One region of the Micromonospora lacuserhaii genome, then DNA from elsewhere that is predicted to be linked to it. Evidence: riboswitches for the same ligand, from Rfam matches in the RefSeq annotation. Region 1 holds a riboswitch; the other holds the start of a gene.
What was found. A riboswitch is a leader RNA that binds a small molecule or an ion and turns the genes downstream of it on or off. The one in region 1 is predicted to bind cobalamin.
Positions count from the first base shown of each region.

Region 2: linked by a shared signal. The riboswitch ahead of V6U81_RS19575 (ABC transporter substrate-binding protein) and the one ahead of V6U81_RS27060 (hypothetical protein) in region 1 are both predicted to bind cobalamin.

Region 1 is NZ_JBAKHO010000073.1:8,348-19,325, forward strand. It holds gene V6U81_RS27020 (TetR/AcrR family transcriptional regulator) at 1-291, shown strand, start outside; gene V6U81_RS27025 (AraC family transcriptional regulator) at 304-1,242, opposite strand; gene V6U81_RS27030 (FUSC family protein) at 1,386-2,510, shown strand; gene V6U81_RS27035 (LacI family DNA-binding transcriptional regulator) at 2,530-3,516, opposite strand; gene V6U81_RS27040 (MFS transporter) at 3,667-4,890, shown strand; gene V6U81_RS27045 (aldo/keto reductase) at 4,971-5,867, shown strand; gene V6U81_RS27050 (hypothetical protein) at 5,961-6,296, shown strand; gene V6U81_RS27055 (MBL fold metallo-hydrolase) at 6,302-7,093, opposite strand; cobalamin riboswitch at 7,316-7,445, shown strand; gene V6U81_RS27060 (hypothetical protein) at 7,492-7,713, shown strand; gene cobN (cobaltochelatase subunit CobN) at 7,855-10,978, shown strand, end outside.
Region 2 is NZ_JBAKHO010000032.1:49,158-60,135, forward strand. It holds gene V6U81_RS19555 (VOC family protein) at 102-878, shown strand; gene V6U81_RS19560 (VOC family protein) at 962-1,732, shown strand; gene V6U81_RS19565 (ABC transporter ATP-binding protein) at 1,716-2,519, opposite strand; gene V6U81_RS19570 (FecCD family ABC transporter permease) at 2,516-3,544, opposite strand; gene V6U81_RS19575 (ABC transporter substrate-binding protein) at 3,711-4,649, opposite strand; cobalamin riboswitch at 4,737-4,896, opposite strand; gene V6U81_RS19580 (M14 family metallopeptidase) at 4,961-6,820, opposite strand; gene V6U81_RS19585 (peptidase C39 family protein) at 7,025-8,356, shown strand; gene V6U81_RS19590 (DUF4229 domain-containing protein) at 8,540-8,833, opposite strand; gene V6U81_RS19595 (hypothetical protein) at 8,881-9,303, opposite strand; gene mqnE (aminofutalosine synthase MqnE) at 9,350-10,519, opposite strand; gene V6U81_RS19605 (C40 family peptidase) at 10,762-10,978, shown strand, end outside.

The DNA.
Region 1 (10,978 bases):
ACCCTGGCCCGGTACGCCTGCCTGCTGGAGGCCGTGCACCGTCCCGAGCTGCGGCGCATCCTCGAGCACGGCACGGTGCTGCGGGAGCAGGCCCGCGCGCTGCTGGCCGCTGCGGGCGCGCCGGATCCGCGCCGGCAGGGCGACCAGTTCGTCGCCTGCATCGACGGGCTGCTCTTCGACCGGCTGGTCGGCGCCGGGGCGCTCAGCGCGCCCGTCCCCGGCAGCCCGGAAAGCCGGGAGGACCTGCGGTCGGCCGTGCGGACCCTGCTGCGCGCGTTCACCGGCGCGTGAGCGTCGACGCGCTCAGCTCGCCGGCACGCGGGCCCGGTACTCGCGCGGACTGAGCCCGCGCACCCGGCGGAAGGCGGTACTCAGCGCGAACGCGCTGCCGTAGCCCACCTGCCGGGCCACCGCGCCCAGGGTGGCCTCCGGCTCGCGCAGCAGGTCCGCCGCGAGACTCAGCCGCCAGCCGGTGAGGAAGGCCATCGGTGGTTCACCGACCAGGTCGGTGAAGCGGCGGGCCAGCGCCGCCCGGGACACCCCGACCTCGGCGGCGAGGGCGGCCACCGTCCACGGCCGGGCCGGGTCGTTGCGCAGCAGCCGCAGCGCCGGGCCGACCACCGGGTCGCCGGCCGCCGCGTACCAGGCGGGGGCCGTGCCGGGCCGGTCGAACCAGTTGCGCAGGGCGGCGATCAGCAGCAGGTCGAGCAGCCGGTCCAGGACGGCCTCCTGGCCGGGGGAGTCGCGCACCACCTCGTCGGCGAGCAGCCCGACCAGCGGGCTGTGCCAGTCGTCCGCGCGGACCACCAGCAGCGCCGGCAGCGCGCCCAGCAGCCGCCGGCTGATCTCGCCGGCCAGCTGGTACGTCCCGGTCAGCAGCACGGTGTCGCCCGGCGCCCCGGTGCCCCAGGTGCGCACGCCCAGTGCCCGGGTCGCGGCCAGCGGCTCGCCGCGCAGCGTGGTGCAGCGCTGGCCGGGATGGATCACCACCTGCGGCGGGGTGGCCGGGTCGTCGGCGACGGTGTACGCGTCCGGCCCGCGCAGCACCGCCACGTCCCCCGGGCGCAGCGGCTCGGCCGGCCCCTCGTCCGGCACCACCCAGGCGGCGCCCCGGACCACCGCGACCACGGTCAGCGGCGCGCGGTCCTCGATGCGCAGCGCGAACGGCGGGTCCAGCAGCGAGCGGAGCAGGAACGCGCCCCGCGCGCGCGGCCCGTCGAGGAGCCCGGTGAGCGGATCCACACGTCCGACCGTAGACGCTCACGCATGGGTGAGCCACCCACAGCCGTTCAGCGTCTCACCGCGGCCCGGACTACGGCCGCGCCGGGTGCGCGCCCGGGGTCGGGCTACGGTGGGGTCCGGTCCGGGCGGGTGGAGGAGGCGGCATGGTCCGGTGGAGCTGGTTCGCCGAGTCCGCCGGCCGGCTGCGGCAGGGTTGGCTGCCGGTGGTGGAGACGACCCTCGCGGCGACCGTCGCCTGGCTCCTGGCCAGCCGGTTGGTCGGGCACCCGCAGCCGTTCTTCGCCCCGGCCGCCGCGCTGATCGTCCTCGGCCAGGCCCGCGGGCAACGGGTCCGCCGGGCGGTCGAGGTGGTCCTCGGCGTGGCCGCCGGTGTCCTCGTCGCCGACCTGGTGGTCCAGGCCCTCGGGCCGCAGTCCACCTGGACGGTCTTCACCGTCATCCTGCTGACCATCGCCCTCGCCGTGGCGGTCGGTGCGAGCACCGTGTCCGTGGTGCAGGCCGCGGTCTCCGCCCTCTACCTGGTGGTGGTCTCGCCGCCGACCGAGTCGCTGGTGCCGTTCCGGTTCGTCGACGCGCTGATCGGTGGTGGGGTGGCGGTGGTGGCGAGTCAGTTGATCGACGTCCGGCGGCCGCTCGCCCCGCTGGTCGCCGAGTTCCGGCGGACCTTCGACGGGCTGGCCGACACGCTCGAGGAGGTCGCCACCGCGCTCGACGAGCACGACGAGGCGGCCGCCCTGGCCGCGCTGGAGCAGGCCCGCCGGCTCGACGCCGGAGTGGAGCGGCTGCGCGGCGCCGTCCTCGCGGCCGGTGAGGCGGTCCGGCTCAATGTCCGGCGTCGTCGGCACCTCGGCCGGCTGCGCACGGTCGACGCCTCGATCGGCCAGCTCGACTACGCGGTCCGCAACGTGCGGGTGCTCGCTCGGGCCGGGGTCACCCTCAGCCGGTTGCCCACCCCCGTGCCGCCGGACCTCGGCGCGGCGCTGCGCTCTCTCGCCGAGGCGGTCCGGGCCGCCGGGGTGGCGCTCGCCAACGACCTGGAGGGCGCGGAGGAGGCCGGCGATGCCGCTGCCGGTCGCGCCGACACCGCGGCCCTGGAGGCGGTCCGGATCGCCGGGCGGCTCTTCGCCCCGGCGCAGACCCTGCCGTTGGTGATGATCGTGGGGCAGATCCGGGCCACCGCCATCGACCTGCTCCGCGGCGTACGCGGCGACGACGACGCCGCGGTGCTGGCCCGGGTGGACGAGGCGCTCGGGCTGCCCCCGATCTGACCGGGCCGGCCGGTGCCGCTCAGGCGCTGGCCCGCGCCACCAGCGTGGACGGGAAGTCGGTGACCGGGGGCACGGGGGAGCCGTGCAGCACGGCGGTGGCCGCGGCGGCGGCGATCCGGCCGACCGGGTGACTCGCCGTGGTGAGCGCGGGGGTGCTCAGGGCGGCGTGCGGAATGTCGTCGAAGCCGGCCACCGCGACGTCGCGGGGCACCCGCGCCCCGGTGTCGCGGACGCCGGCGATCACGCCCAGCGCGGTCAGGTCGCTGACCGCGAAGACCGCGTCGGTGTCCGGCCACCGGCTCAGCGCCTCGCGGGCCGCCACCCGGCCCCGCTCCGCGGTGAAGTCACCCGGCACCAGCCGGACCGGCAGCCCGGCGTCCCGCATGATCCGCCGGTAGGCGGCGACGGAGCGGCCGGCGCAGGGCAGCCAGCCCGGGCCGGTCACCATCGCGATCCGGCGGCGTCCGGTGTCGTAGAGGTGGCGGACCACCTGGTCGGCCCCGCCGGCGTTGTCCACGTCGAAGGAGGGCACCGTCCGGGAGCCGATGCCGATCGAGGCCACCCGGCCCCGAAGCGTGTCGGGGACCGCGTCGAGCAGGGCCTCGGTGGTGTTCACCAGCACCACCCCGGCCACCGCGCGGTCGTCGGCGATCCGCCGCAGCTCGTCCGGCCTGCCGAGCGGCAGCCAGTGCAGCGCCACCCCGGCGGGGTACCCCGCGCAGACCCGGGCGGCGGCGGCCACGACCCGGTCGACGTACGGGTCGTCCAGGACGGCCGCCGTCGCGCCGGAGACCGCCACGACCAGTCGTACGCCGGCCCCGCGCACCAGCGCCCGGGCCGCGAAGTTGGGCACGTACCCGAGGTGGTCCACCGCGGCCCGGACCCGGTCCCGGGCCGCGGGCGACGCGAAGCCGGTGCCCGCGACCACCCGGGAGGCGGTGGAGCGGGACACCCCGGCGAGCCGGGCGACGTCCTCAAGGGTGGCCGGGCGGTGCGGCGGGGTCATGCGATCCTCCGGATGAACGCGGCACGTGGGAGCGCTTTCGCACTGATCATGCCTTTCTTCAGCCCTTGAATGTAAGGGGCGGCACCAGCTTGTGGTGGTAGCGCTCTCAGGTGTGCGATCGTCGGGCACGTCGCCGATGAGAGGAAGCCCGTGACTTCAGCCGTCACCCAGGAGCGCACCGCCGTACCCCGCACGGTGCTCGCCGCCCGTACCGGCGTCGCGGTGGTCTTCGCCCTCAACGGCCTCGCCGTGGCCTCCTGGTTCTCCCGGGTCCCCGCCGTCCGGGAGGCCCTCGGCCTCAGCGCCGGTCGGCTCGGGCTGCTGCTGCTGGCCATGTCCGGCGGCGCGGTCCTCGCGCTGACCACCGCGGGCCTGGTCACCCAGCGCCTCGGCGCGGCCCGCACGGTGGTGCTCGCCACGGTGCTGGTGGCGGTCGGGCTCGCCGGCGTGGGCCTGGCCACCGGCGTGGCCGGCTCGCTGCCCGGCGTGGCGGTCGGCCTGTTCGCCCTCGGCTACGGCTCCGGGACCTGCGACGTGGCGATGAACGTCGAGGGCGCGGCGGTCGAGAAACGACTCGGCCGGACGATCATGCCCCGCTTCCACGCCGCCTGGAGCCTGGGTTCGGTGGCCGGCGCCGGGCTCGGCGCCGGCGCCGCCCGGCTCGGCGTGCCGGTCGCCGCCCATCTGGCGGTGCTGGCCGCGGTGGTGCTCGGCGGCACGGTGCTCGGCGCCCGCGCGTTCCTCCCCGCCCGGCCCACCGGAACGACGGCCGACGGTGGCCCGGCCGCCCGGCACGGCGGCCTGCTCGCCGCCTGGCGCGAGCCGCGCACCCTGCTCGTCGGCCTGCTCGTCCTGATCATGGCGTTCACCGAGGGCAGCGCCAACGACTGGCTCGCGGTGGCCTTCGTCGACGGGTACGGGGCCAGCGAGGCCGTCGGCGCCGCCGTCTTCGGCGTCTTCGTCGCCGGCATGACGATCGGGCGGACCGTGGGCACCGTCGCCATCGACCGGTGGGGCAGGGTGCGGGTGCTGCTCGCCACCATCCTGCTCGCCGCCGCCGGCGCGAGCCTCGCGGTGCTGGCCGGCTCCGGGCCGGTGGCGATCGTCGGGGTGGTGCTCTGGGGGCTCGGCGCGTCGCTGGGCTTCCCGGTCGGGATGAGCGCCGCCGCCGACGACGAGGAGCGGGCGCCCGCCCGGGTGAGCGTGGTCGCGACGATCGGCTACACGTCGTTCCTGGCCGGGCCGCCGCTGCTGGGGCTGCTCGGCGACCGGGTCGGGATCCTGCCCGCGCTGCTGGTGGTGCCGCTGCTGCTGATCCCGACGCTGGCGCTGGTGCCGGTGACCCGCCCGCCGGCGGACCGCTCCAGCACATAGAACATATCGCCGGCCGGCGGTTTGCGGTATCGGGCGCGCGACCGACTGCGCGGCGAGCCGCGGCTGGCTACGGTCGCCGGATGCCAACCGAGGAGATCACCGCGTCCGCCGCGGGCAGCTGGACCCTGGGCGACCGGACCGTACGCCGGATGGGCTTCGGCTCCATGCGGATCACCGCCCACCCCGACACCGATCGCGCGATCCGGGTGCTCCGCCGGGCCGTGGACCTCGGTGTCGACCACATCGACACCGCCGCCTTCTACGTCTCGCCGGGCGGCACGCTCAACGTCGGGACCGGCCCGGCCCGGTACGCCACGGAACTGATCCGCGCCGCGCTCGCCCCGTACCCGGACGACCTGGTGATCGCCACCAAGGTCGGCTTCGCGTACGACCCGGAGACCGGGCTCACCATCGCGGCCAGCCCGGCCCAGCTCCGCGCCCAGGTGCAGGAGAACCTGCGTCGGCTCGGCCGCGACCAGCTCGATCTGGTGAACCTGCGGATCGTGAAGCGGCCGGGCCGGGATTCCATCGCCGAGTCCTTCGGCGCCCTCGCCGAGCTGCGCCGGGAGGGGCTGATCCGGCACCTGGGCCTGTCCAACGTCCGCCTCGACCATCTCGACGAGGCACAGGCCATCGCCCCGGTGGTCAGCGTGCAGAACAACTACGCCATCGACAACCGGGGCGACCAGGACGCGCTGCTGCGCGAGTGCGGCGCGCGGGGGGTCGCGTTCGTGCCCTTCTTCGCCCTGGCGGGGGCCAACCGGGAGGGTGGCGCCCACACCGACCACGGCGCGGCCGTCCGCGCCGTCGCCGCCGCGCACGGCGCCACCCCTCAGCAGGTACGCCTCGCCTGGACCCTGCACCAGGGGCCGCACGTGCTGGCCATCCCCGGCACCGGTGACCCGGACCACGTGGCGCAGAACGTGGCGGCCGGCGCGCTGCGGCTGACCGCCGAGGAGCTGAGGACGCTCGGCTGACCGGCGCCGCCCAGCCGGCTGTCATCGGCCTCGCAGCCCGCTGCCAGGAACGGGTGGTGCACTGGAGGGCACGCCGAGGAGAGGAGCGGGCAGATGGGCTGGTTCAGCCGGCGTTCCCGGACCGCCGTGGGCACCCCGACGAAGCTCGACCGGGAGGCCAACCGGGACGACCTGGCCGCGCTGGAGGAGTTCGTGACCAGCCGGCAGGGAGTGGAGTTCTACCTGGAGCCGGAGACCACCGCCACCGACACCACCGTCGCCGCGATCGCCCACGACGGCGAGTGGATCCGCCGCCGCACCGGCTCGCCGCAGGCGGCGGCGAAGCTGGCCAACCGGTACGCGGTGCCGCTCTACGAGGCGGCGAGGACCGGTTACCCGGAGCGGATGCGGGCCTGGAATCGCGCGCATCCGGAGCGCCGGGCCCGCTGACCGGCTCACAGGGCGGCGCGGGCCTCGGCGAGGGTGAGCGGGTCGTCGTGGCTGGAGACGTACCAGTGCACGTCGTCGTCGAGAAGGCGGCGGGCCAGCGCGAGGTCGGGGCCGTCGTCGGGCTCGCGCAGGTGCGCGGGCGGTGGGTAGTAGCAGTCGCCGAGCAGCAGGACGCCGGAGTCCGGCACCAGCACCACGGTGGAGTCGGGGGCGTGGGCGCCGCCGATGTGCCGGAGCCGGACGCCGGCGGGCAGCTCCAGCTCGTCGGTGAAGGTGCGGGTCGGCGGCAGCACCGCGAAGTCGTCCCAGGAGTCCATCGCCAGGGCCCGGGCCCGGACGCTGTGCCCCAGGCGGGGGTTGGTCCGGGCCAGCTCCCGCAGATATCGGTGGCTCCACGGGCGGGCCGCCTCGGCGCGCAGCAGCGGCTCCCCGGCGGCGTGGCCGACGATCTCCACCCCCGGCCAGGCGCAGGCGCCCCAGACGTGGTCCCAGTGGTGGTGGGTGTAGACCAGCCAGCGTGGCTCGGGCAGCCCGGCGGCCGTCAGTGCCGCCCGGATCTCGCGGGCGTGCCCGGGGCTCTGCCCGGCGTCGACCAGCACGCTGCCGCGCTCGTCGGTGATCAGCGCCACGCTCGGCCGGACGTTGAGCGGGTCGGGGTCGCCGGGCAGCAGCCACACCCGACCGGCGAGGTGGCGAAACGTCGGATCGATGATGGTGTCGACTCCCTCCCCGCGACGGCGGACGCTCTGCGTCCCCGCCGAAGCGTAGGCGCTCGACCGCTCGGTGACTGCCCCCACCAGCGCCGCCGCCCCGCCCCCGGCCGTGCTGAACCGGAGGCGCGGAACGCTCCCGGACCCATCGGCGGGGCGGTTCCGACGAAGAGCGGCGCGCACCGTCCGAACTGGCCGGAGGGGAGAGCGCATCGCCGCCGGTCGATGGAGGTGGACCTCCGACCGGGTTGGGGGCGACGTTGACCGGCCGTCGTTTCGTGTGGCAGAGTTCGCGGCCTGACGGCAGTGAAGGAAGCCGGTGCGATTCCGGCGCGGTCCCGCCACTGTCACCGGGGAGCGATCCCCCCTCGTGAGTCACGGCCGTGCGTGCACGGTTGGAAGGCCGGGGGTGAGCGTCGATCCGGGAGCCAGGATACTTCGGCCGTCGGGATGACCCCAGGGCGTGGACACCCGAGGAGGACCCGATGACGCGCAGCGTCTCCACCGTCGACGAGATCCGTCGTATCCGCATCGAGCGCGGCAGCGCTCCCGTGCTCGTCCGTGCCGCCGCGCCTTTGGCCGGCGGCTTCGTCGTCGCTGCCGGAGGGCCGGCCGTCGAGCCGCCGGCGCCCGCATCCGACGCGCCGGCCACCCTCGGCCGGAGTGGCCTCGCGCCCGGCTCCGCCCGCCCCGCCGTACCCCGCTGAGTTCCGCACCGCGCCGCCCGCGCCCACCGGCCCCGCGCCGGTGATCCCGGCGGTTCGCCGTACCCGCTGAACCGCGTCCGCTCCCGCTCCGCCCGCGACCGCCACCCGTGGCGGCACGGGCGTCACTCTCCGGAGTCATCCGTGCGCATCCTGCTGCTCTCCACCGCCGACACCGACCTCCTCGCCGCCCGCGCCAGCGCCGCCGACTACCGGCTGGCCAACCCGGCGCGGGTCGGCGTGGCCGCCGTGCCGGCGCTGCTCGACGGGGTGGACCTGGCCGTCGTACGGCTGCTCGGTGGCCGGCAGGCCTGGCCGGACGGCCTGGCCGCGGTGCTCGCCTCCGGCGTGCCGACGGTGGTCCTCGGCGGCGAGGCGGCGCCGGACGCCGAGCTGGTGGCGGCGTCCACGGTGGCCTCCGGGGCGGTCACCGAGGCGCTGCGCTACCTGGCCGAGGGGGGACCGGCGAACCTCACCGAGCTGGCCCGGTTCCTCTCCGACACGGTGCTGCTCACCGGCGAGGGCTTCGCCCCGCCCGCGCCCACCCCGCCGTACGGCGTCCTCGGCGACCGACCGGAGGCCGGCGGGCGGCCCACCGTGGGCATCGTCTTCTACCGGGCGCACGCGCTGGCCGGGAACACCGACTTCGTCGAGACCCTGGCCGACGCGGTCACCGCCGCCGGCGGGCGGCCGCTGCCGATCTTCTGCGGGTCGCTGCGCGGGCTCGCCCCCGGCACCGGGCCGCTCGACCTCCTCGCCCGCTGCGACGTCCTCGTCGTCACCATGCTCGCCGCCGGCGGCACCGTGGCCGCCGACGCCTCCGGCGGGGGCGACGAGGACGCCTGGGACGTCGGCGCGCTCGCCGCCCTGGACGTGCCGATCGTCCAGGCGCTCTGCCTGACCAGCACCCGGGCCCAGTGGGCCGGCAGCGACGCCGGACTGTCCCCGCTGGACGCGGCGATGCAGGTGGCCATCCCCGAGTTCGACGGCCGGATCGTCACCGTGCCGTTCTCGTTCAAGCGGATCGACGCCGACGGGCTCTCGGTCTACGAGCCCGACCCGGAGCGGGCCGCCCGGGTCGCCTCGATCGCGGTCCGCCAGGCCCGGCTGCGGCACGTGCCGAACGCCGAGAAGCGGCTCGCGGTCGTGCTCAGCTCGTACCCGACCAGGCACTCCCGGGTCGGCAACGCCGTCGGGCTGGACACCCCCGCCTCGGCGGTCCGCCTGTTCGCCGCCCTCGCCGACGCCGGGTGGTACCTCGGCGACGGCCCGCTCCCCACCGACGGCGACGCGCTGATCCACGCGCTGATCGCCGCCGGCGGGCACGACGTCGAATGGCTCACCGCGGAACAGCTCGCCGCCGCCGAGGCCCGGGTGCCGGGGGAGACCTACCGGCGCTGGTTCGCCCAGGTGCCCGCGCCGCTGCGGAAGCGGATGACCGAGCACTGGGGCCAGCCGCCCGGCGCGCTCTACACCGACGGCGGGGACGTCGTGCTGGCCGGACTGCGCTTCGGCAACGTCACCCTGCTGATCCAGCCGCCGCGCGGCTTCGGGGAGAACCCGGTCGCCATCTACCACGACCCCGACCTGCCGCCCAGCCACCACTACCTGGCCGCGTACCGCTGGCTGGCCGCGCCGGTCGCCGACGGCGGCTTCGGCGCGGACGCCGTGGTCCACCTCGGCAAGCACGGCACCCTGGAGTGGCTGCCCGGCAAGGGCCTCGGGTTGGCCGCGGACTGCGCCCCCGACGCCGTCCTCGGCGACCTGCCGCTGGTCTACCCGTTCATCGTCAACGACCCCGGCGAGGGCACCCAGGCCAAGCGCCGCGCGCACGCCGTGGTGGTCGACCACCTGGTGCCGCCGATGGCCCGCGCCGAGACGTACGGCGACTTGGCGAAACTCGAACAGCTGCTCGACGAGTACGCCACCGTGCAGGCGCTCGATCCGGCCAAGGCGCCCACCGTGCAGGCGCAGATCTGGCAGCTCGTCCGGGCCGCCGAACTCCACCACGACCTGCACACCGACGACATGCCCGCGGCCGAGGACTTCGACGACTTCGTGCTGCACCTCGACGGGTACCTCTGCGAGGTCAAGGACGTGCAGATCCGCGACGGCCTGCACATCCTCGCCGAGGCGCCCACCGGCGAGGCCCGGGTCAACCTCGTCCTCGCGGTGCTGCGCGCCCCGCAGGTCTGGGGCGGCGCCCGCGCGCTGCCCGGCCTGCGCCAGGCGCTCGCCGCCAGCGTCGGCCTCGACGAGCAGGAGCTGCTCGCCGCGCCCGGCGAGCGGGTCGCCGTGCCGGAGACGCTGACCGAGGTGGTGGACGGGCCGGCGGTCACCGCCGCCGACGCGGTCGACCTGATCGAGGCGCTCGCCCGCCGGTTGGTCGTCGGAATGGAGACCCTCGGCTGGGACGAGTCCACGGTCGACGCCGTCGTCGCGGAGGTGGCCGGCCGGCCGATCCCGGACGCCGCCGAGGTGCTGCGCTTCGCCGCCCGCGAGGTGGTGCCCCGCCTCGACCGGACCACCGACGAGATCGACCGGGTGCTCGGCGCCCTCGACGGCCGCTTCGTGCCGCCCGGGCCGTCCGGCTCGCCCACCCGGGGACTGGTCAACGTGCTCCCCACCGGCCGCAACTTCTACTCCGTCGACCCGAAGGCGATCCCCAGCCGCAACGCCTGGGACGTCGGGGTGGCGCTGGCCGACTCGCTGCTCGCCCGGCACCTCGCCGACACCGGCGAACATCCGCGCTCGGTGGGGCTGACCGTCTGGGGCACTAGCGCGATGCGGACCCAGGGCGACGACATCGCCGAGGTCCTCGCGCTGATCGGCTGCCGTCCGGTCTGGGACGACCGGTCCCGCCGGGTCACCGGCGTCGAGGTGGTGCCGCTGGCCGAGCTGGGCCGCCCCCGGGTCGACGTCACCGTCCGTATCTCCGGCTTCTTCCGGGACGCCTTCCCGCACGTCGTCGCCCTCATCGACGACGCGGTACGGCAGGTCGCCGCCCTCGACGAGCCCGCCGACGACAACTACGTCCGGGCCCATGTGGACGCCGACGTCGCCGAGCACGGCGACGAACGCCGGGCCACCGCCCGGATCTTCGGCTCCAAGCCCGGGGCGTACGGGGCGGGGCTGCTGCCGCTCATCGACGCCCGGAACTGGCGCACCGACGCCGACCTCGCCGAGGTGTACGCCGTCTGGGGCGGCTACGCGTACGGCCGGGGCCTGGACGGGCGGGAGGCGCGCGTCGACATGGAACGCTCCTTCG
Region 2 (10,978 bases), on a different contig from region 1:
TTAGCTGACGTTCTGCCCGATCTGCCCCGTACGGCGGGGATTCGGTGCCACGATGCCGGCAGGGCTGCCGGCGTGGCCGCCCCCAGCCGAGAGGGGCCGACGTGAGCACCGTCCCGCCGGGCACACCCTGCTGGGCCGACCTGGCCACCCCGGGTCTCGCCGACGCGCGGCGGTTCTACCCGGAGCTGTTCGGCTGGACCGGCCGGATCGACCCCGAGCCGGAGGCCGGCGGTTACACCGTCTTCCTCCTCGGTGGCCGGGCGGTTGCCGGCGCCGGACCGCCAGCCATCCCGGACCAGGTGCCGATCTGGTCGACGTACCTGGCGACCGACGACGCCGACCTGGTGGCCCGCCGCGTCGATCGGGCCGGCGGGCAGGTGCTGGTACCCCCGTTCGAGGTCTCCGACCGAGGGCGGATGGCGGTCTTCGCCGACCCGGCCGGGGCGACGTTCAGCGTCTGGCAGCCGATGGCGATGCCGGGGGCCGAGGTCTTCGACGTGCCGGGCGCGATGAGCTGGAACGAGCTGGTCACCCCCGACCCTGAGGGCGCGAAGGTCTTCTACGAGCTGGTCTTCGGCTGGCATCCGGACGATCAGCCGATGGGCCCGGTCACCTACACCGGCTGGCGGCTCGGCACCCGGATCGTCGCCGGGATGACGCCTCCGCTGGGCGACGGCTACCCCGCGGACCTACCCGCGTACTGGTCGGTGTACTTCGCGGTTGCCGACGCCGACGCGGCCGCCGCCCGCGCCACCGAACTGGGCGGCACCATCCTGGTCCCACCCCGGGACATCCCGGCCGGGCGCTTCGCCGCCCTGCGCGATCCCCACGGTGCCCTCTTCAACGTCATCGCCCTGGCCCGCCCCGGCGCGGGTTGATCGCCCTCGCCTGTCGGCCCCCGGGTACGACCATCAATCGAGCGACGAGTCGCCCCGACGAGCACAGGAACCGGAGCCGATCCATGACCGAGCCATCACCGGGGACCCCCGCCTGGGTCGACCTGTTCACCACCGACCCCGTTGGCGCGGCGCGCTTCTACGCGCCCCTGTTCGGCTGGGCCGTCGCTGGGGCGGATCCGGGACCCACGGACGCCGGTCACCTCGTCTTCCACCAGCAGGGCAGGCCGGTGGCCGGGTCCGGGCCGGGTGCCGGCCCGCAACAGCCGCCCGCCTGGGTGATCTACCTGGCGACGGACGACGCCGACGCGGCCGGCCAGCGGGTGACCGCCGCCGGTGGTCGGGTCCTGACAGGTCCCGTCGACATCCCGGGCTCCCGGCGGACGGCGCTCTTCGCCGACCCGGCCGGGGCTCCGTTCGGGGTGTGGCAGTCGCTCGGCATGCCCGGCGCGGACGTGTTCGACGTACCCGGCTCGCTGACCTGGGCCGAGCTGACCACGCGGGAGTGGGACAGGGCGAAGGAGTTCTACGGGTCGGTCTTCGGCTGGACGGCGGACGACCAACCGATGGGCCCGGTCACCTACACCACCTGGCAGCTGGCCGGCCGCTCCGTCGCCGGGATGATGCCCATGATCGGCGATGACTGGGGCGACCTCGCGTCGCACTGGATGGTCTACTTCGCGGTGTCCGACACCGACGCCGTCGCCGACGCGGCGCACCGGCTGGGCGGGCAGGTGTTCCTCCCGCCGACCGATCTGCCCCGGGGCCGGTTCGCGGTGCTCACCGATCCACAGGGGGCGTTGTTCTCGATCCTGGGGCCTACTGCTCCGATCTGAGCGGTCGGGGGCCGGGCCGGACGGGGACGACGAGGGGGCCGTGGTCGCCGTCGACGACGCGGACGGTCGCGCGGTAGTACGTGGCGAGCAGATGCTCGGTGAGCACCTCGGCGGGCGGGCCGACGGCGGCGACCCGGCCCTCGGCGAGCAGCACCAGGCGGTCGGCGTACTCGCCGGCGATGGAGAGGTCGTGCATGGTGGCGAGCACGGTCAGGCCGTGCTCCCGGCGGAGCTGGTCGACCAGCTCCAGCACCTCCTGCTGGTGGCCGATGTCCAGCGCGCTGGTCGGCTCGTCGAGCAGCAGCAGGGTGGCGCCCTGGGCGAGCGCCCGGGCCAGGAAGACCCGCTGCCGCTCACCGCCGGAGAGGGTGGCCAGCTCCCGACCGTGGAACGCACCGAGGTCCAGCCGGTCCAGCACGTCGTCCACGGCGGCCAGGTCGGCGGCCGACTCCCGGCCCAGCGGCGGGATGTACGGGGTACGCCCGAGCAGGACGTAGTCGAGTACCGACATCCCGGCCGGCACCACCGGGGACTGGGCGACGGTGGCCACCACCCGGGCCCGGTCGCGGCGGCGCAGCGATTCGGCGGGCGTACCGAAGAGGGAGATGGCGTGCGGCGCGGGGAGCAGGCCGCCGACGGCGCGCAGCAGGGTCGACTTGCCGGCGCCGTTCGGGCCGATCACGGTGACCCACTCACCCGGGGCGACCGTGAGGTCGACCCCGGCCAGGATCGGCACGCCGCCGAGCTTCACGTGCAGGTCGCGCACCCGCACCGCCGGCGCCGTCATGAGAACACCCGCCGGGAGGTGCGCAGCACCAGGACGAAGAACGGGCCGCCGAGCAGGGCGGTGACCACGCCGATCGGGATCTCCGCCGGCGCGGCGGCGGTCCGCGCGACCACGTCGGTCAGGGCGAGGAAGGCGGCCCCGAAGAGCAGCGAGAGGGGCAGGATCACCCGGTAGCTCGACCCGGCGAGCAGCCGCACGGTGTGCGGAACGATGATCCCGACGAAGCCGATCAGCCCGGAGGCGGAGACCGCCGCGGCGGTGCCCAGCGAGGCGGCGACGATCAGCAGGTAGCGGGAGCGCTGCGGGTGCAGGCCGAGGCTGCGGGCCTCGTCGTCGCCGACCGAGAGCACGTCCAGCTCCCGCCGGTGCAGCAGCACCACCACGGCGGTGAGCAGGAAGTACGGCAGGATCAGCCGGACGTCGTCCCAGCCGGCGGTGGCGAGCCGGCCGAGCAGCCACGAGTAGACCTGCTGGATGCTGTCGGAGTGCCGTTGCAGCAGGTAGGTCTGCCCGGCGGAGAGGAACGCGGAGACCGCCACCCCGGCCAGGATCAGCGTCGCCGGGGAGCGGCTGCGCCCGCCGGCCGCACCGAGCAGGTAGGTCATGGCCACCGCGCCGAGCGAGCCGACGAACGCGGCCAGCGGCACGGTGAGTGGCAGCCCGCTCAGCGCCGCCGTCCCCGCGCCGAGGGCGATCACCGCGGTGACCGCCAGCCCCGCCCCGGCCGCCACGCCCAGCAGGTACGGGTCGGCCAGCGGGTTGCGGAACACCCCCTGGTACGCGCCGCCGGCCAGGGCGAGCAGCCCGCCGACCAGCAGGCCGAGCACCACCCGGGGCAGCCGCAGCTCGGTGACGATGGCGATCTCCTGCTCGCTGAGCCCGCTCTCCAGGTGCACACCGGGCAGCAGGTTGAGCAGTTCGGCGGCGACGCTGCCGGGCGGCAGGCTGACCGGGCCGAGGGACACCCCGGCGACCAGGGCGACGAGCACCGCGCCGATCCCGGCGACGAGCCACCGCTTGCGCAGCCCGGCCGGTCGGGGCGTACCCCCGCTGGACCCGAACCGGGTGACCGGGCGGCGGCCCGGCGCGGCGGCGGACGCCCCGGTTCCGGGCACGGCGGACGGCCGGGACGCGTCAGGCGTCCCGGCCGGCCGGGGTTGCGTGGGTGGCACCGTCACCGACGGCGGTGGGTCACGCCGGGACCTTGGCGACCGCGTCGACGATCGTCCGGAGCTGGTCGACCACGCGCGGGCCCCAGCGGGAGGCGATGTCGTCGTCCAGGGCGACCACCTGGTTGTTCTTGACCGCGCTGACGCCGGCCCAGCCGCTGCGGGCCTTGACCGCCGCCGGGGTCATCTTGCAGCACTTGGTGTCGGCCAGGAAGACGAAGTCGGGGTTCGCCTTGACGATGACCTCCTGGGAGAGCTGCGGGTAGCCGCCGTTCTTCCCGTCGGCGTCCGAGGCGTCGGCGATGTTCTCCAGGCCGGCCAGCGCGTAGATCGAACCGATGAAGGTCTTGCTGGTGGCGCTGTACAGCTCCGGGCCCAGCTCGTGGTAGTACGTCAGCTTCTTCGCCCGCTGCGGCAGGTCCTTGGTCAGCTTGGCGATGTCGTCCTTCATCAGCTTCGTGACGTCGGCCGCCTCGGCCGGGTGGCCGGTCAGCGTGCCCAGGTCGGTGATCTGCTGGTAGCTGTCGTCCAGCGTGGTGGCGGCCGGGGTGAGCAGCACCGGGATCTTCAGCGTGGTGAGCTGGGCGACGATCTTGTTGGTGTCGTTGGAGAGCACCACCAGGTCCGGGCTCTTGCCGGCGATCGCCTCGGCGTTCGGCTGGAAGCCGGAGAGGTCGCTCTTCGGCGCGTCCGCCGGGTAGTTCGACTGGTCGTCGACGGCGGTGACCTGCTTGCCGGCGCCGATCGCGAAGAGCATCTCGGTCGCCGACGGCGAGAGCGAGACGATCTTCTCCGGGCGCTTCTCCAGCGTCAACTTGCCGACCGTGACCGGGAAGGTGGCGGCCGCGGAGCTGGCGCCGGCGGCGGGGGTGTCGGTCGAGGTCTTCTCGGCGCAGGCGCCGAGGGTCAGGGCGGCCACCGCGAGGGTGGCGGCCAGGAGCCGGGGGGTACGTCGGGACATCTGTCCTCCTGTCGGTCGAGGAGTGTGCTGCTTCGCCGACAGGGGCCGCCTGCGCGTACCCGTCCGCGAGGCGCCCTTCCTCGAGAGCGCGTGTCGCGACCAACCGCAGGCGACCTGACTCGTCCCCCGTTCCGGGTCTCCGGCGGCGCCGGACCCCGGGCGGGGGCATCACAGTTGCGGGACAGCGCCGGTTTCGCACCGGCTTCGCTGCGGGTTGATCGGTGTCACGGTAGCGCACGACCAGCGGAGATCGTCCGGACGGGAGGGTGGGTGGGGCCCCGGCGGGGGTTTGTCCGGGGCCCCACCCGGATTCAGGACGCGGTGATCGTGACGTTGTCCACAGCGGCCTCGACCAGGCTGGCGCCGGAGGCGTCCGCCGCCTCCACCTGGATCCGCACCGACTGGCCGGCGTACGGGGTGAGGTTCAGGTTCGCCACCGCCCAGGCGCCGTCCCGGTCGGCTGCCGCACCGGCCTGGTTGAGCAGGGTGGTGGTGCCGCCGGCGTGGACCACGCTGACCCGGAAGTAGTCCGCCGACGAGGCGTTGGAGCCGTGCGCCAGGTACCAGGCCAGCGAGAGGGTCAGCGTGCCGGTCGCGGGCAGGGTCACCGCCGGGGAGCGGGCGCTGGTCGCCCCGCCGTCGATGTCGTAGTCCCCGGCCGCGGTGCCGGCGAGCCGGCCGGTGACCAGGTCGTTGCTCCCGGCGTACGGGACGAGTTGCTTGGCCCCCGACGAGCTGGTGGCCTGGGCGGCGCCGCGCTCCCACGCCCCGGTGGTGGCGGTGTCCGTGCCGGCCGGGTTGGTGGTCCAGCCGGTGGCGGTCTCGAAGGTGTCCGACCAGACCGTGGTGCCACCGCCGCCGGTGCCGCAGTACTGGGACTGCTTGCCGATCGCCCGGTACGGGCAGTCGGCGTACTCGGAGAGCAGCAGCACCGCCTCCCGGTTCCGCGAGGTCTGGGCGGGGATCACCTCGTCGGGCGGGTAGAAACCGCCGCCGGTGGACGAGCCCGGGTACATCTCGAAGGTGTACGCCCAGATGCCGTGCGCGGCCCACATCCAGTCGATGCTGGTGCCGTCGGCGATGTACAGGTCGCTGGACTGTTCCGGGGTGTAGTTGTTGGTGGCCGCCAACTGCTGGCCGATGGTGGCGAAGGTGCTGTACTGGTCGGCGCTCATCCCGGTGGGGGTGTTCGAGGTGGTGTAGCCGAACGGCCAGAGCACCAGCTCGGAGTAGGTGTGGAAGTCGATGTTGGCCTTGATCTGCTGCACCCCGCCGACCACCCGGCTGTTGACGAAGTTGCGCAGCGCCTGGGTCTCCGGGGCGGAGAAGGCGGACGGGCCACGGTAGGTCTCCGACGAGGTGGAGCCGGACGAGCCGCCGCAGCAGCCCCACTGGTACGCCCAGTTCCGGTTCAGGTCGGTGCCGACGTACGACGAGCCGCTGTTGGGTTGCCGGTTCTTCCGCCAGGAGCGGTACGAGCCGGTGGCGATGTCGTACTCGCTGCCGTCCGGGTTGACGGTGGGGACGATCCAGATCTCCCGGGAGTTGACGAGGTTGGTGATCCGGGAGTCGGTGCCGTAGCTGTCGGTGAAGAGGTTGAGCAGGTAGATCGCCATCTCGACGGTCAGGTGCTCGCGGGCGTGCTGCTGGGCGTTGAAGAGGATCTCCGGCTCGTTCTCGTCGGTGCCGACGTTGTCGGAGATCTTCACGGCCATCAGGTCGCGGCCCTCGTACGAGGTGCCGATGCTGCTCTTCTTGGCGATCGACGGGTGGTCGGCGACGACCTGGTTCACCAGCGCGGTCAGCTCCGCGTAGTCGTGGTAGTTGGAGTCGGCAGGTGGGAAGGCGAGGGTGCCGGCGTCACCGACGGGGGCGGGCGCGGGGTCGGCCTCCAGCCGGAACCCCAGCCGGCCGATCGCGGCGGCCTCGGCGCGGGTGGCCGAGACGTGCAGGACGCCGTGCTCGGAGTAGTCGATCGCCGCGCCGGTGCGGGCGACCGCGTTGCGGTCGGCGAAGGTGCGCGGGCCGAGCACCCGGTAGCCGGCGGCGGCCGGTGCGGGTTCGGCGGACGGTCGTGCGGAGACCGGCCCGGCGGCGACGGTGACGAGGCCGAGGCCGGCGGCGACGGCCAGGGCGAGGCCGCGCCGGAGGGGGGATGTGCGGAGGGCCATGGACAACCTCCTCGGGGTACGGGGAGATCCCGTTGTCCGCCACTTCACCAGCAGTCACATGGTCATATCAACATCCATCGCTGCCATGACCCATCCCGACCGGATCCTCACACCGGCAACGATTTTCCTTCGGCAGCCCTCTGGCGAAACTTCCCTCCGAGCGGGACAGTGAACGGCAACGCTGCCTCACCTCGCGGAGTTGCCATGGTTGCCAGCATCCCCCTGCGCGCGGTCGCCCTCGCCGGCGTCGCCGCGCTGACCCTCCTCGACGCGACCACCGCCGCCCAGGCCGACCCGGTCACCGCGCTCGTGCACGACGAGCAGATCACCTGGCAGAACTGGACCGGCGACACCGACTGGCGCTCCGGCACCGCCGCCGGCACCGCCGTCACCGCCGCCGGGCTCACCCTCGGCACCCCGGTCGGGACCACCGTCTACAAGGACCCGCACACCAACATCAAGCGGACCTGGGCGTACGGCACCTGGACGACACCGGTCACCGAGGTCGGCTTCGGCGCCAGCGAACTGGTCGCCTCCTGGAACGCCGACACCCCCGCCGGAACCTGGATCCAGGTCGAACTCCAGGGCACCTACACCACCGGCACCCGCACCCCCTGGTACGTCATGGGGCGCTGGGCTTCCGGCGACGCCGACATCAAGCGGACCAGCGTCGACAAGCAGGGCGACAAGACGTCCAGCGTCTGGACCGACACCTTCGCCATCGACGATGCGGCCAAGGGTGTGCTGCTCCGGGCGTACCAGCTCCGGCTGACCCTCTACCGGGACCCGGCGACCACCGCCACCCCGACGGTCCGGGCGGTCGGCGCGATGAGCTCGTCCGTGCCCGACCGGTTCACCGTGCCGCCCAGCGCCGGCGGCATCGCCTGGGGCACCGAGCTGGCCGTACCGCGCTACTCGCAGAACGTCCACGCCGGCCACTACCCCGAGTACGACGGCGGCGGCGAGGCCTGGTGCTCACCCACCTCGACCGAGATGGTGATCGAGTACTGGGGTCGCCGGCCCACCGCCGCCGACACCGCCTGGGTCGACCCGACCTACCCCGACCCCACCGTCAACCACGCCGCCCGGTCCACCTACGACCACCAGTACGACGGCGCCGGCAACTGGCCGTTCAACACCGCGTACGCGGCCAGCTTCCCCGGCCTGGAGGGGCGGGTCACCCGGCTGCACTCGCTGGACGAGCTGGAACACTTCATCGCCGCCGGCATCCCCGTGGTGACCAGCCAGTCCTTCCTCGCCAGCGAGCTGGACGGGGCCGGCTACGGCACCTCCGGGCACCTGATGGTGGTGATCGGCTTCACCGCCGCGGGCGACGTGATCGCCAACGACCCCGCCTCGCCGAGCAACGACGCGGTCCGGCACGTCTATTCGCGCGCCCAGTTCGAGCAGATCTGGCTGCGTACGAAGCGGACCACCGCGAGCGGTGGGACCGGCAGCGGCTCCGGCGGGATCGTCTACCTGATCAAGCCGACCAACGTGGCCTGGCCGACGGTCACCGGCTCCACCAACTGGTGACGGCACCCGGGTCCGGCGCGACGTCCGCGTCGGACCCGGGTGCACCCGGTCAGCCCCGGACGTGGCTGTCGGTGAACACCTCGCCCGACGATTCCCCGCGGCGCCGGCGCAGCTTCCGCACCATGACGACCACCCAGGCCACCAGGGCCGCTGCCCGGTTCCGCCGGCGGGGCCGGTTCCGGGTCAGCTCTCCCGGTTGGTGTCGGCCGGGCCCGGCCGGTCCTGGTCCGGCTGGTCCTCGCCGGCCAGCGCGGAGCGGAGCTGCTCCTTCTCCGCCCGCCGGCGCTCGGCCGCGGCGGCCATCTCCTCGGCCATCTCGTCGCGCCAACCGCGCAGCAGGAAGAACGAGGCCGCGGCGGAGAACGCCAGCGCCACCAGCAGCTTCAGGAAGGGGTTCATGTCGACCGGCCAGAGGGCCAGCAGCACCACCACGAACAGCCCGATCCGGCCCAGCGTGTACTTGACCGCCGCGCTCACGTTCCCACTCCTGTTCTCCGCGCACCGGGTGGCCCCGGGCGGGTGGTTCAGCCCGTCCGTCGGGCCAGCCAGTGCACGCCCTGGAACCAGAGCACCGCGTAGACCACGGTGAAGGCGAGGGCGGCCAGGCCGCCGGTGAGCAGCGGCGCAAGGCCGGCCGCCAACCCGGCGACCAGCAGCCCGCAGAGCACCGCGACCGCCCCGGCGAGCAGCGCCGCGACCACCCGGGCCGCGCCGAACTCCCAGGCCCGGAAGTCGTCCCAGAACAGCCAGGCCGGCAGGATCACCGCCAGCCAGCCGTTGGTACGCCCGAAGTCCCCGGCGCCGATCGACGCGAAGGCCCAGTCGAAGAGCACCAACGCCAGCACGCCGATCAACCAGCCGGCGAGGCCGATCCCGAGCAGGTCGCCCAGGGTGAGGATGCGTCCCTCGGCGTCCCGGCGGGGGAACCCGCTCCGCTGCTCACTCATGACGCCACGAGCGTACGCGAGCGGAGCCGGGTCACCCCTCGTCGGCTCAGGCCCAGACCTGCTGCGGCTCGGCGCGGCGCTCGGCCAGCGACGGCGGCTTCGGGTATTCCCGGACCACGTTGTAGCGGGTGTCCCGCTCGACCGGCTGGAAACCGGCGTCCCAGATCAGGTGCAGCAGGTCGTCCCGGTGCATGGTGTTCGGGGTGCCGTACGAGTCGGCGTCGTGGGTGATCTTGTATTCCACGACCGAGCCGTCCAGGTCGTCCACCCCGAAGTTCAGCGAGAGCTGCGCAACGGAGAGGCCGTGCATCACCCAGAAGTTCTTGAGGTGCGGGATGTTGTCGAAGAGCAGCCGGGAGACCGCGAACGTCTTCAGCGACTCGGCCGGCGAGGCCATCGTGGTCCGGGCCTGGATCCGGTTACGGATCTTGCCGTCCGCGGAGTCGACGAAGTCGTGCTGGTAGCGCAGCGGGATGAAGACCGCGAAGCCGCCCGTCTCGTCCTGGAGCTCACGCAGCCGCAGCACGTGGTCGACCCGGTGCCGGGGCTCCTCGATGTGGCCGTAGAGCATGGTCGCCGGGGTCTTCATGCCCTTCGAGTGGGCCAGCCGGTGGATCCGCGACCAGTCCTCCCAGTGGCACTCGTGGTCCACGATGTGCTGGCGGACCTCCCAGTCGAAGATCTCCGCGCCACCGCCGGTCAGCGACTCCAGGCCGGCGTCCATCAGCTCGTCGAGGATCGCGTCGGCGCTCAGCCCGCTGATCTTCTCGAACCACTGCACCTCGGTCGCGGTGAAGCACTTGAGCTTGACGTTCGGCAGCGCCGCCTTCAGCTCCCGCAGCACCTTCGGGTAGTAGCGCCAGGGCAGCGTCGGGTGCAGGCCGTTGACGATGTGCAGCTCGGTGAGCTGCTCGTCCTCCATCTCCTTGGCCTTGCGGACCGCCTCGTCGATGCGCATCGTGTAGGCGTCCTTCTCCCCCGGCTTGCGCTGGAAGGAGCAGTACGCGCAGGACGCGGAGCAGACGTTGGTCAGGTTGAGGTGCCGGTTGACGTTGAACATCACCCGGTCGCCGTTGAGCTCGGTGCGCCTGTGGTGGGCGAGCCGGCCCAGCCAGGCCAGGTCGTCGCTGTCGTAGAGGGCGATGCCGTCCTCGCGGCTCAGCCGCTCCCCGGCGTACACCTTCGCTTCGAGCTCGCGCTTGAGTCCGGCGTCCATCGAAAGCCACGTCCCTTCCACTGCGGTCCCGGTCGAGCCTACGTCGGCCCACCGACGCGCCGTCAGGTCGGGCACCGGCAGCGACGCACTTCACCGAAGTCTCGGGCTCATGTAACGACGCACGCATCGACATCGCTTTCTCTGTCGGGTAAGACATGGGTGGGACGCGACACACACTGGTAGCGTCCCGGATCGCCGCGCTCACCACACGCGCGGCACGGCACGCCGGACTGGGGAGCGGAATGGTCGACAGCGGGCGCAGGTCACGGCAGCCACGACGGAGGAGCCCGGTGATCTCGCCGGTGCTACGCCCGACGCTCTGGTCCGCCCTGCTCGGCGCGGTCGCGGCGATGGCCCTGGCCACGCCCTCGTACGCCGACCCGGCGCTGCCCGGCGTGGTCCCCGACAGCGGCGCCCGCCCGGTCGCCGCCGGTGACCTGCGGCTGCCCGGCGCCGTGC